Linked DNA regions of Colwellia sp. M166. The protein of the gene in region 1 interacts with the protein of each later gene in a pairwise test. Links are inferred from orthologs where the notes say so. Each region holds a gene or a part of one and is shown on either strand. Other genes may lie near its edges. The genes, in order: barA and clpA.

Region 1 (4,246 bases):
GTATATTTTTGCTTAGCCCAGTGATGCGCTTGCCAATCACTGTTCAAATCAGCTTGATGAAATTGACAATTAGTCATGCCATTCTTTTCGGCATTATCTTGGGCTTTATCAACCATAGATTGAACACCTTCAATACCAACCAACTGACTGACTTGCTGTGCGATAGGTAAACTAAAATTACCTAAACCACAAAATAAATCCAAAACAATATCTTGAGCATTTAAAGCTAGCCATGCTTGCGCCTGTTCAACCATCTGCTTATTGACACCATGATTAACCTGAATAAAGTTATTAACCGAAAATTCAATCTTGATAGTATCGGTTAATTGATAAAATAGTACGCTATATTCACCCAACGCGGAAATGCTTTTACCGTCATCGATATAGATTAAATAACTATTTTTGTTAGCAAAATTTTGCCATTGTTTTTTATCTTCAGCAGTTAATTTAACTAATTGGCGTACCACAACAACATTTTTATTGCCGGCAATAACTTCAATATGACCAACGGCATTTTTTCCAGACAAGGACGGTAAAAGTAATTTCAATTCAGTAAAAATATTAGCAAAAGCAGCCACGAGTACTGGACAAGATTTAATTTCTGTTAGGTGGCTGCTCTCACGCTGACGAAAACCAATGATCGGCGTACCACGTTTATCATATTGCACCCCTATTCTTGCTTTACGACGATATTGCCAAGGCTGACTAACAATATGGTTTTGCCAAGGTAAATCTTGGTTTAAAGCTTGGCGTGCAAACAATTGCTTAATTTTATCTTGTTTATATGTCAGTTGATGCGGGTAATCTATATGTTGTAGGTTACAGCCGCCACATTGAAAGTAATGCCGACATTTAACTTCAGCGCGGGCTTCACTGGCGGTAATAATATTGATTAACTTGGCTTTTGAAAATTTACTTTTTTGCTGATAAACCTTCACCTCCACCGTTTCATTAGGCAATACGCCTTCAATAAAAATGGGCTTTTTATGATGAAATGCAACGCCACAGCCCTGCTGATCAAGACGGGCAACGGTTACGGTTAAGTTTTGTGGTATTGTTGTTTTTTTAGCGCTTGCTTTAAAAAAATTTGCCATAGCTATCTTAGTTTGCCATCAAAGAGCGGCATAAATGATTCATTTGCCGCCATAGTGAACGATTATCTATTTGGTATTAGTCTAATATGTGCCATTATAGAGTTATTAACCCAATGATTTTACACTAAAGCTCAACAAAAAATGCATAAAATAAGCCTGAAAGATTGGGTAATTTTACTTACGATCGTACCAACGACCATAATCAGTTTAATTGTTGCAGGTTACTTATCTTATAGTCGCTATAGCGAGCTCGATCAGTTCATTTATCAACGAGCCACAAGCATAATAGCACCGCTTGCTATCAGCAGTGCGACACCATTATTAGAAAAACAACGCGATAATTTAAGAACACTGATTGGTTTTAGCCATCGTAGTCAATCTGATATCATCAAAAGTATTGCTATATTCACCAAAGACAACCAAGTTTTCGTCACCAGTGCTTATCACGGCGATGCCCATACCCTGCGGGTAAAGGCTGGCCAAAGCCTACCCAACCGAATCATTTATGATGACTATGATGATTACCTTATTTATCGCGCCCCGATTATTGATGAATTTACCGCACAAACTAACAACTCAAGATTGAATACTGATATTAACAGTGATGTTATTGGCTATATCGCCATACAAATTGATAAAAGCAGTATTAAATATGCGCAGCAGCAACTATTAGTCAATGCTTTTTTTATTGTTTTAGTGGGTATAATCATCAGTGCCTTATTTGCCTACAAGCTCATTAAAAGTGTTACTCGTCCGATTTCATCTATGGTATTGGCGATAGATCGTATTAGAGAAGGAAAAATAGAAAGCCGTATCAGTGGCCAGTTATTTGGTGAGCTGAATTTTTTAAAAAATGGTGTCAATGCCATGGCACAATCTCTAGGGGATTACCAAGATGAGATGCAGCGTAGTATTGATCAAGCCACTATCGATCTGCGCGAAAGTTTAGAGCAATTTGAAATTCAAAACGTTGAACTCGACATAGCAAAACGCAAGGCTCAGGATGCAAACAAGGTAAAATCTGAATTTTTAGCTAACATGAGCCATGAACTACGCACGCCGCTTAACGGTGTTATTGGCTTTACGCGGCAAGTATTGAAAACACCTTTGAGCGACACCCAGCGCGATCACTTACAAACTATTGAACGTTCAGCAGGTAACTTGCTATCAATTATTAATGATATTTTAGACTTTTCTAAACTTGATGCCGGTAAAATGGTCATTGAAAATATTCCATTCTCAATTCGCGAGTCTGTAGAAGAAACCTTAACGTTACTTGCACCCAGTGCCCATAAAAAGAATATCGAGTTATCTTTACGCGTTAGTCCTCTGTTACCCGACTCACTTATTGGTGACGCGATGCGTGTTAAGCAAGTCATGGTTAACTTAGCGAGTAATGCGATTAAGTTCACCGATAAAGGCTCTGTTGATATTAATATTGAAGGTAGTGTTATTGCCCAAAACCTTTATAAAATAAAAGTTACGGTCCAAGACACTGGCATAGGTATTCCGAACCAACAACAACATTCTATCTTTGAAGCTTTTGGTCAAGGGGATAAAAGTGTTACCCGTATCTATGGTGGAACAGGGCTAGGTTTAGTTATTTCACAACGATTAGTATTAGAACTACGTGGCAGTATTGGTTTTGAAAGTATCGAACATAAAGGCTCAACTTTTTGGTTTACTTTCCAATGTGAAGTCAATCCAATACCCACTTTACAATTACCTACTCCAGAATGCCTAAAAGATAAAACAATTTTATATTATGAGCCTCATGCGGCAAGTCGATTAGCCACAGCTGAAATCTTAGCTAGTTGGAAAATGAAAATGACCTGCATTTCTCAAGCTGATGAAATAGATGACTTACTGACCAATAAAGAACAATTATCGTCATTTGATTTTGCCCTCATTGGTCATGATGTAACACCATCAGCCCTTAATGACGTGAAAAAGCTAATTTTTACCATTAAAGAGCTTATTCCTTCAATACATCTCGCCATTAATAGCAACTCTCCAAGTTTACACGAAGCCTTAATTTCCAGTGGCGCAAAAACCTGTATTAGTAAACCGATAACAATACAACGTTTGAGTAAAACCCTAGTACCGAAAGCCACAGCAGAGCCTACTAACATAATTCAGCTACCAGAGCATAAAGTGCCGATAAAAGTGCTGGCTGTTGATGATAATGAAGCAAATTTAAAGCTTATCCGTGAGTTATTGCTCGAACAAGTAACTGAAGTTGTCACGGCGACAGACGGCGCTCAAGCAGTAGAATTATGTCGACATGAAAAATTTGCCCTGATATTTATGGATATACAAATGCCAGTACTTGATGGTATTTCCGCCTTGGCTATTATTCGTCAACAAACACTTAATGAGCACAGTCCAATAATCGCCGTGACTGCACATGTTTTCGGGGAAGAAAAAGACAAACTACTCGACAATGGTTTTGACTCATTTGTAACTAAACCTATTGATGAGGCTATGTTACACCATAGTATTTATGAGTATTGTGATTCAACCTTACTCGCCAATCGTCCTAAAGTCATTACGCCGTCTGCAGAGCCTATTATCAATTCAAGGGTTAAAATTATTGATTGGACATTAGCACTACAAAGAGCGGGACAAAAAGCAGCTTTGGCTAAGGATATGTTTGTTGGCTTGGTTAACAGCTTACCTGAAAGCAAAGCAAATATTTCAGAAGCTCTTATCTCTCAAGATATTGAACAACTAAAAGTATTAATCCACAAACTTAATGGCGCATGCTGTTATTCTGGCGTACCAAATTTAGCTAAAGTAACTCATGAGCTTGAAACAGAGTTGAAACGTGGTATTGCCTTAGATGATTTGGAGCCAGAGTTTTTTGAATTTTTTGAACAAATAGATTTAGTACTTGAAGATGCTGATGCTTTTATTAAAAAACTCGAAGCTGAACAGCCGAAATTCAGATAGGTATACCGGTAAGTATGTGTTTTGCAGAAGTTAGCGAATCTTGATATTTGGTGAAGTATTAATATCACCATCTTCAGTGATCACGGCAACACCTGAATTACAGGTTAACACCGCTAAACTGTGGCCATGCTCATTACGAACAAAACAAAGCTCATAACCAAACTTACCTAAGCTACTTGCAGAAAACTTTTGTGCTAGTG
Region 2 (6,805 bases), 3.1 Mb from region 1 along the record:
AACGAAATCTCATGTTGCACATATGCAATCAGGTGATTTTTACGGTAGTGAAAAATCAGTCACCATTAACGGTGCAACCAACGTTAAAATTGAATATATCGCCGAAAATGGCGATGTCACGTTACTAAAAGAGCATTTAGCGTTATTAGATCAAGAAATTATTGATGCATCTGTTATGAGTAAAGCGGCACTGGTTGACTTTTTTGCTACTGAAACTGAAAAAGCTAAATCTGAAAACGTTTTATTATCGTTACACCTTAAAGCAACTATGATGAAAGTCTCTGATCCAGTGATGTTTGGTTATGCTGTTAAAGTGTTTTATAAAGATGTTTTTGCTAAGCATGGTGCTACCTTTGATCAACTTGGTGTTGATGCCGATAACGGTATTGGTGATGTTTACGCTAAAATTGGTCGTTTGTCAGCTGAGAAAAAAGCTGAAATTGAAGCCGATATTCAAGCTGTATATGTAACACGCCCTGAATTAGCTATGGTAGATTCTGATAAAGGTATTACCAATTTACATGTACCTAGTGATGTGATTATCGATGCATCAATGCCTGCGGCATTACGTGCTTCAGGTATGATGTGGGCACCAGATGGCACACAAAAAGAAACTAAGTTTATGATCCCTGATCGTAACTACGCAGGTGTTTTTTCTGCTGTTGTAGATTTTTGTCGTGAAAACGGTGCTTTTAATCCAACAACTATGGGTACCGTACCTAATGTTGGTTTAATGGCGCAAAAAGCTGAAGAGTATGGTTCACATGATAAAACCTTTATAATGACAGATGCAGGTAGTGTACGTGTTGTTAATGATCAAGGCGAAACACTGATTGAGCATTTGGTTGCTGAAGGTGATATCTGGAGAATGTGTCAAGCTAAAGACGCACCCATTCAAGATTGGGTTAAATTAGCGGTAACTCGTGCTAAAGCGAGCAACACACCTGCAGTATTTTGGTTAGATGAAAATCGTGGTCATGATGCGCAAATGATTAAGAAAGTTAATACTTATCTTGCCGATCATGATACGACGGGTTTAGATATTCAAATTATGGAGCCGATTAGAGCCTGTGAATTTACTTTAGCACGTGTTGCTAAAGGTGAAGACACTATCTCTGTAACAGGTAACGTTTTACGTGACTACCTCACTGACTTATTTCCAATTCTAGAGCTCGGTACTAGTGCAAAAATGCTGTCAATTGTACCATTGATGAATGGTGGCGGCTTATTTGAAACCGGTGCTGGTGGTTCAGCGCCTAAGCATGTACAACAGTTCGAAAAAGAAAACCACTTACGTTGGGATTCTTTAGGTGAATTTCTTGCATTAGCCGCTTCACTTGAACACTTAAGTGTCACTACGGGTAATGCCAAGGCACAAGTTTTAGCTGACACACTTGATCAAGCTACCGCGAAGTTTTTACAAGAAAATAAATCACCATCACGTCGTGTTGGTGAGCTAGATAACCGTGGCTCTCACTTTTATTTAGCAATGTACTGGGCACAAGCGCTTGCAGAGCAAACGAGTGATGAAAGCTTAAAATCAAGTTTTGTTGCTGTTGCCCAAGCATTAACTAAACAAGAAGCAAAAATTGTTGCAGAATTAAATGCTGCTCAAGGACCAAGTATTGACATTAACGGTTATTATTTTGCTGATGCTGATTTAGCAGAAAAAGCGATGCGCCCAAGTGCGACATTAAATACAATTTTGTCGAGCTTACTTTAAGCGCATAGGTATAATAATTATAAAAAGCTAGGCTGTTGCCTAGCTTTTTTTTACTTAAAATTTAGTACACTACGCTATATACGTGTGAATGAATTGATAATTGAGGACATTATTTCTGATAAAAAATTTGCAATTAATTTAAACAAGCGTTTTAATTATTCATAGTAGTGATATTGACTATCATGATTTAAGTATTAGTTTCATTGCTCTTTTTCTATTAGTTTAAGGGGAAAGAAATTAGCAAACGGCTATTTTTATTAGTAAATTTGGGAGAGTTCATATGTCGAACCATGTAAATATTCCTAGTGCTGGCACTAAAATAACTTCAGAACAAGGTATATTAAAGGTACCTAACAACCCCATTATTCCTTTCATTGAAGGTGATGGTATTGGTGTAGACGTTACGCCGCCTATGATGAAAGTTGTCGATGCTGCTGTACAAAAAGCTTATGGCGGAGATAAAAAAATTCATTGGATGGAAGTCTATGCCGGTGAAAAAGCAACACAAATTTATGATTCAGAGACTTGGTTGCCGGATGAAACATTAGCGATGTTCAAAGAGTATAAAGTCGGCATTAAAGGTCCACTAACAACACCGGTTGGCGGAGGTATGCGTTCTTTGAATGTTGCTTTGCGACAAATACTTGATTTATATGTTTGTCAACGACCAGTGCAGTGGTTTACGGGGGTACCGAGTCCGGTTAAAAAACCAGGTGAAGTTGATATGGTTATTTTCCGTGAAAACTCAGAGGATATTTATGCTGGTATTGAATATCAAGCCGGTACTGAGCAAGCGAAGAAAATGATAAAATTTTTGACCGAAGAAATGGGTGTCACCAAAATTCGTTTTCAAGAAAATTGTGGTATCGGTATCAAACCGGTATCTAAAGAAGGCACGCAAAGGCTTGTTCGACAAGCTATTCAATACGCCATTGACAACGACAGAGAGTCGGTTACTTTAGTTCATAAAGGTAACATCATGAAATTCACTGAAGGGGCATTTAAAGATTGGGGCTATGAATTAGCCCGTGAAGAATTTGGTGCTGATTTACTTAACGGTGGTCCTTGGTGTAGCTTAACAAACCCTAAAACAGGCAAAGAAATTATCATTAAAGATGTTATTGCCGATGCTATGTTACAGCAAATATTGCTACGTCCGGCTGAATACAGTGTTATTGCGACATTAAACTTAAATGGTGATTATTTGTCGGATGCTTTAGCGGCACAAGTGGGTGGTATCGGTATAGCGCCTGGGGCTAACTTAAATGATGATATTGCTATTTTTGAAGCAACGCATGGTACAGCGCCTAAATATGCAGGCTTGAATAAGGTCAACCCGGGCTCAGTAATTTTATCAGCTGAAATGATGTTACGTCATATGGGCTGGGCTGAAGCTGCTAATTTACTTTTAAAAGGCATGTCTGGGGCCATTAACGCAAAAACAGTAACTTATGATTTTGAGCGCTTAATGGATGATGCTACTTTGGTTACTTGTTCTGAGTTTGGTGATTGTATTATTGACCATATGTAATACCCATTCTACTAAGCTCTGAGTGGGAACAATCTTAATAAACTTGGTATAATACTCAGTACGATAATGTAAGTTATTAGCCATAAAAAAACACAGCCAAAATGCTGTGTTTTTTGTTTTTAATCGAACCTTATTTTTTATATTAATTATCTGATTCTAATTCTGATGGTGTAATACTCGCCGCATGATGACCTTTTGGCCCTGCGTTTAATTCGTAATTTACATCCTGACCCGCTTTTAATGTACGGTATCCTTCCATTTGAATCGTTGAATAATGAGCAAAAATATCTTCACCACCATCCTCTGGACGTATAAAACCGAAACCTTTTGCATTATTAAACCATTTAACTGTACCGTGAGCCATACTTCAACATCCTTCTAAAATCATCGGTAATTAGGTATGCTTTCCTGAAAGCATCATATATTCATTTCAAGTGGATAAAAAATAACCACCAAGATAAATCGTAGATAATAATTAGAAATAGTCAAGTGTAATATTATATTTTTTGATGTTTTTTAGTTATTATTTTTTCAAATCTTAAAGCAAAAATTTAACTGACAGACTAATATAGAATTATGAGTAAATGGAAAGAGTTAATAGATGATCAAAGCGTTCTTGACGAGGAGGTTATTGAAAAATTTCAGAAACCCCCAATGTATACTGTAGTGCTATTGAATGATGACTATACTCCAATGGATTTTGTCATTGATGTATTGTGCAAATTTTTTAACATGAATTCAGAACAAGCAACAGAAGTCATGCTAGCTATTCATTATAAAGGGAAAGGGCGTTGTGGTACCTTTACTGCTGAAGTGGCAGAAACAAAGGTTGATCAGGTGTTGAGTTACGCAACAAGCAATGAACATCCGCTTAAATGTACTATGGAAAAGGCGTAATAACGCAAGATGCAAATTGGAGTAACCTATGCTAAATAAAGATTTAGAAGTATCGTTAAATATGGCTTTTCGTCAGGCTAAAGAGTCTCGCCATGAATTTATGACGGTTGAACATTTATTGTTGGCGTTGTTAGATAACCCTTCGTCTATTGATGCTTTAAATGCTTGTGGTGCTAATATGACCAATCTAAGAAAAGAACTATTAGCCTTTATTGCCGATACGACGCCTGTTATCCCCACAGGTGAAGAGGAAAGAGAAACCCAACCGACACTGGGTTTTCAACGCGTGTTACAACGTGCTGTTTTTCATGTTCAATCTTCGGGTAAAAGTGAAGTCAATGGCGCTAATGTCTTAGTGGCAATATTTAGCGAACAAGAATCACAAGCGGCTTATTTTTTAAAGAAATCTGATATCAGTCGCCTCGATATTGTTAATTATATCTCACATGGTATCGCTAAAATTGATCAAGAAGCTAACACTAATGCAGCACAAGCACCGGCAGGTGAAGAAGAGCCTCGTACCATTGATAACTTTTCTACAAACCTCAATGAAGAGGCTTTGAAAGGCAATATTGATCCGCTTATTGGTCGTGATAGTGAGCTAGAGCGCACGCTGCAAGTGTTAAGTCGTCGTCGTAAAAATAATCCGTTATACGTCGGTGAAGCCGGCGTAGGTAAAACCGCCATAGCTGAAGGTTTAGCCAATTTATTAATTTCAGATAAAGTGCCTGAGTTTCTGGCAGACGCGACAATATACTCTTTAGATATGGGCGCGTTGTTGGCGGGGACTAAATATCGTGGTGATTTTGAGAAGCGCTTTAAAGCCTTGTTAAAAGAGCTTGAGCAAGATGGCAATGCGATACTCTTTATTGATGAGATACACACCATTATAGGAGCTGGTGCAGCCTCTGGCGGTATGTTAGATGCGTCGAATCTGATCAAACCGTTACTTTCGTCAGGAAAGTTACGTTGTATTGGCTCTACAACTTATCAAGAGTACCAAAGTATTTTTGAAAAAGATCGTGCTTTAGCTCGTCGTTTTCAAAAAATTGATGTTATTGAGCCCAGCGTTGACGACACAACAAAAATTTTACATGGTTTGAAAGATAAATATGAAGCGCATCATGGTGTACGTTATTCAAACAAAGCGTTAAGAGCCGCAGCACAACTTTCGGCTAAATATATTAATGAGCGCTTTTTACCCGATAAAGCCATTGATGTTATTGATGAAGCGGGTGCACGTCAGCAGTTAGTAGCGGCGTCTAAACGTAAAAAAGTGATCAGCAATACTGATATTGAAAACATTGTCGCTAAAATGGCTCGTATTCCTGAAAAGTCAGTATCATCGTCAGAGGTTGATAGTCTGAAAACACTTGATCGCAATTTAAAACTGGTTGTTTTTGGCCAAGATCATGCCATTGATGAGCTATCGTCTGTTATTCGCTTATCACGAGCAGGTTTAGGCAATGAAAATAAACCTATTGGATCATTTATCTTTGCTGGACCAACAGGAGTAGGTAAAACAGAAGTTACTCAACAGCTTGCTAAAGTACTGGGTGTTGAACTATTACGTTATGACATGTCTGAATACATGGAGAAACACGCTGTTAGCCGTTTAATTGGTGCGCCTCCTGGTTATGTTGGCTATGAGCAAGGCGGTTTACTTACTGATGCTGTGATTAAAAATCCACACGCTGTTGTCTTGCTAGATGAAATAGAAAAAGCCCACGAAGATGTTTACAACATTCTCCTACAGGTTATGGATCATGGCACGTTAACAGACAACAATGGCCGTAAAGCTGACTTTAGAAACATTATATTAGTGCTAACAACTAATGCGGGCATTGCGCACACGGTGAAGCAATCTATTGGCTTTAAACAACAAGACAATAGCATTGATGCCATGGAGGAAATTAATAAAGTATTTTCACCTGAGTTTCGCAATCGCTTAGATAACATTGTTTGGTTTAATCATTTAAGTGATGAAATTATTCAACAAGTCGTCGACAAGTTTATTGTTGAGTTACAAGTTCAACTTGATGAAAAAGCTGTTTCTTTAGAAATTACCAAAGATGCTAAAAAATGGATGGCAACTAATGGCTATGACAAGTCGATGGGAGCGCGTCCGATGGCGAGGTTGATTCAAGAGCAATTGAAAAAACCCTTAGCTAATGAGCTACTTTTTGGTGAACTAACCCAAGGTGGTGTCGCTCGGGTTGCTGTGAAGAAAGATAAATTGGTGATAAATTACGAATCAAAAAAAGAGTTAGTTGAACATTAGCGGCTAATATCATTGATATTGTATAGAAAATAAAAAAACCGAGCAAGCTCGGTTTTTTGTTATATCAAATTGGAATTAACTAAATTTTGATGATAAAAAAACGCTTTATTTACATAAACCTAAAGCGTATTCATAACTGAATTAATTAATTTTTATCTAGCACGGAAGATAATGCGACCTTTAGATAAGTCATATGGTGTTAGTTCAACAGTGACTTTATCGCCAGTTAAAATACGGATGTAATTTTTGCGCATTTTCCCAGAAATATGAGCGGTTACAACATGACCATTTTCCAATTCAACACGGAACATAGTATTTGGCAAAGTATCTAAAACAGTACCTTGCATTTCAATATTTTCTTCTTTCGCCATTG

Evidence for each region.
Region 2: the proteins of barA (region 1) and clpA interact in binary tests that used the Escherichia coli proteins (3 or more experiments, as listed by UniProt). The link is inferred for Colwellia sp. M166 from one-to-one orthologs.

Annotation. Positions count from the first base shown.
Region 1 is NZ_CP040755.1:3,619,278-3,623,523, reverse strand. What follows is about bases 923-4,246. They hold barA (two-component sensor histidine kinase BarA), read left to right. Parts: upstream 923-1,235; coding sequence 1,236-4,046; downstream 4,047-4,246. Other genes in these bases: FGD67_RS16370 (hypothetical protein), read right to left, coding at 4,077-4,246; rlmD (23S rRNA (uracil(1939)-C(5))-methyltransferase RlmD), read right to left, coding at 923-1,094. In the rest of the region: more of rlmD, read right to left, coding at 1-922. UniProt on the Escherichia coli protein: Member of the two-component regulatory system UvrY/BarA involved in the regulation of carbon metabolism via the CsrA/CsrB regulatory system. Phosphorylates UvrY, probably via a four-step phosphorelay.
Region 2 is NZ_CP040755.1:515,466-522,270, forward strand. What follows is about bases 3,850-6,805. They hold clpA (ATP-dependent Clp protease ATP-binding subunit ClpA), read left to right. Parts: upstream 3,850-4,179; coding sequence 4,180-6,432; downstream 6,433-6,805. Other genes in these bases: clpS (ATP-dependent Clp protease adapter ClpS), read left to right, coding at 3,850-4,151; infA (translation initiation factor IF-1), read right to left, coding at 6,585-6,803. Outside these bases: FGD67_RS02400 (NADP-dependent isocitrate dehydrogenase), read left to right, coding at 1-1,723; icd (NADP-dependent isocitrate dehydrogenase), read left to right, coding at 2,004-3,254; cold shock domain-containing protein CspD, read right to left, coding at 3,397-3,618; more of clpS, read left to right, coding at 3,831-3,849. UniProt on the Escherichia coli protein: ATP-dependent specificity component of the ClpAP protease. It directs the protease to specific substrates. It has unfoldase activity. The primary function of the ClpA-ClpP complex appears to be the degradation of unfolded or abnormal proteins.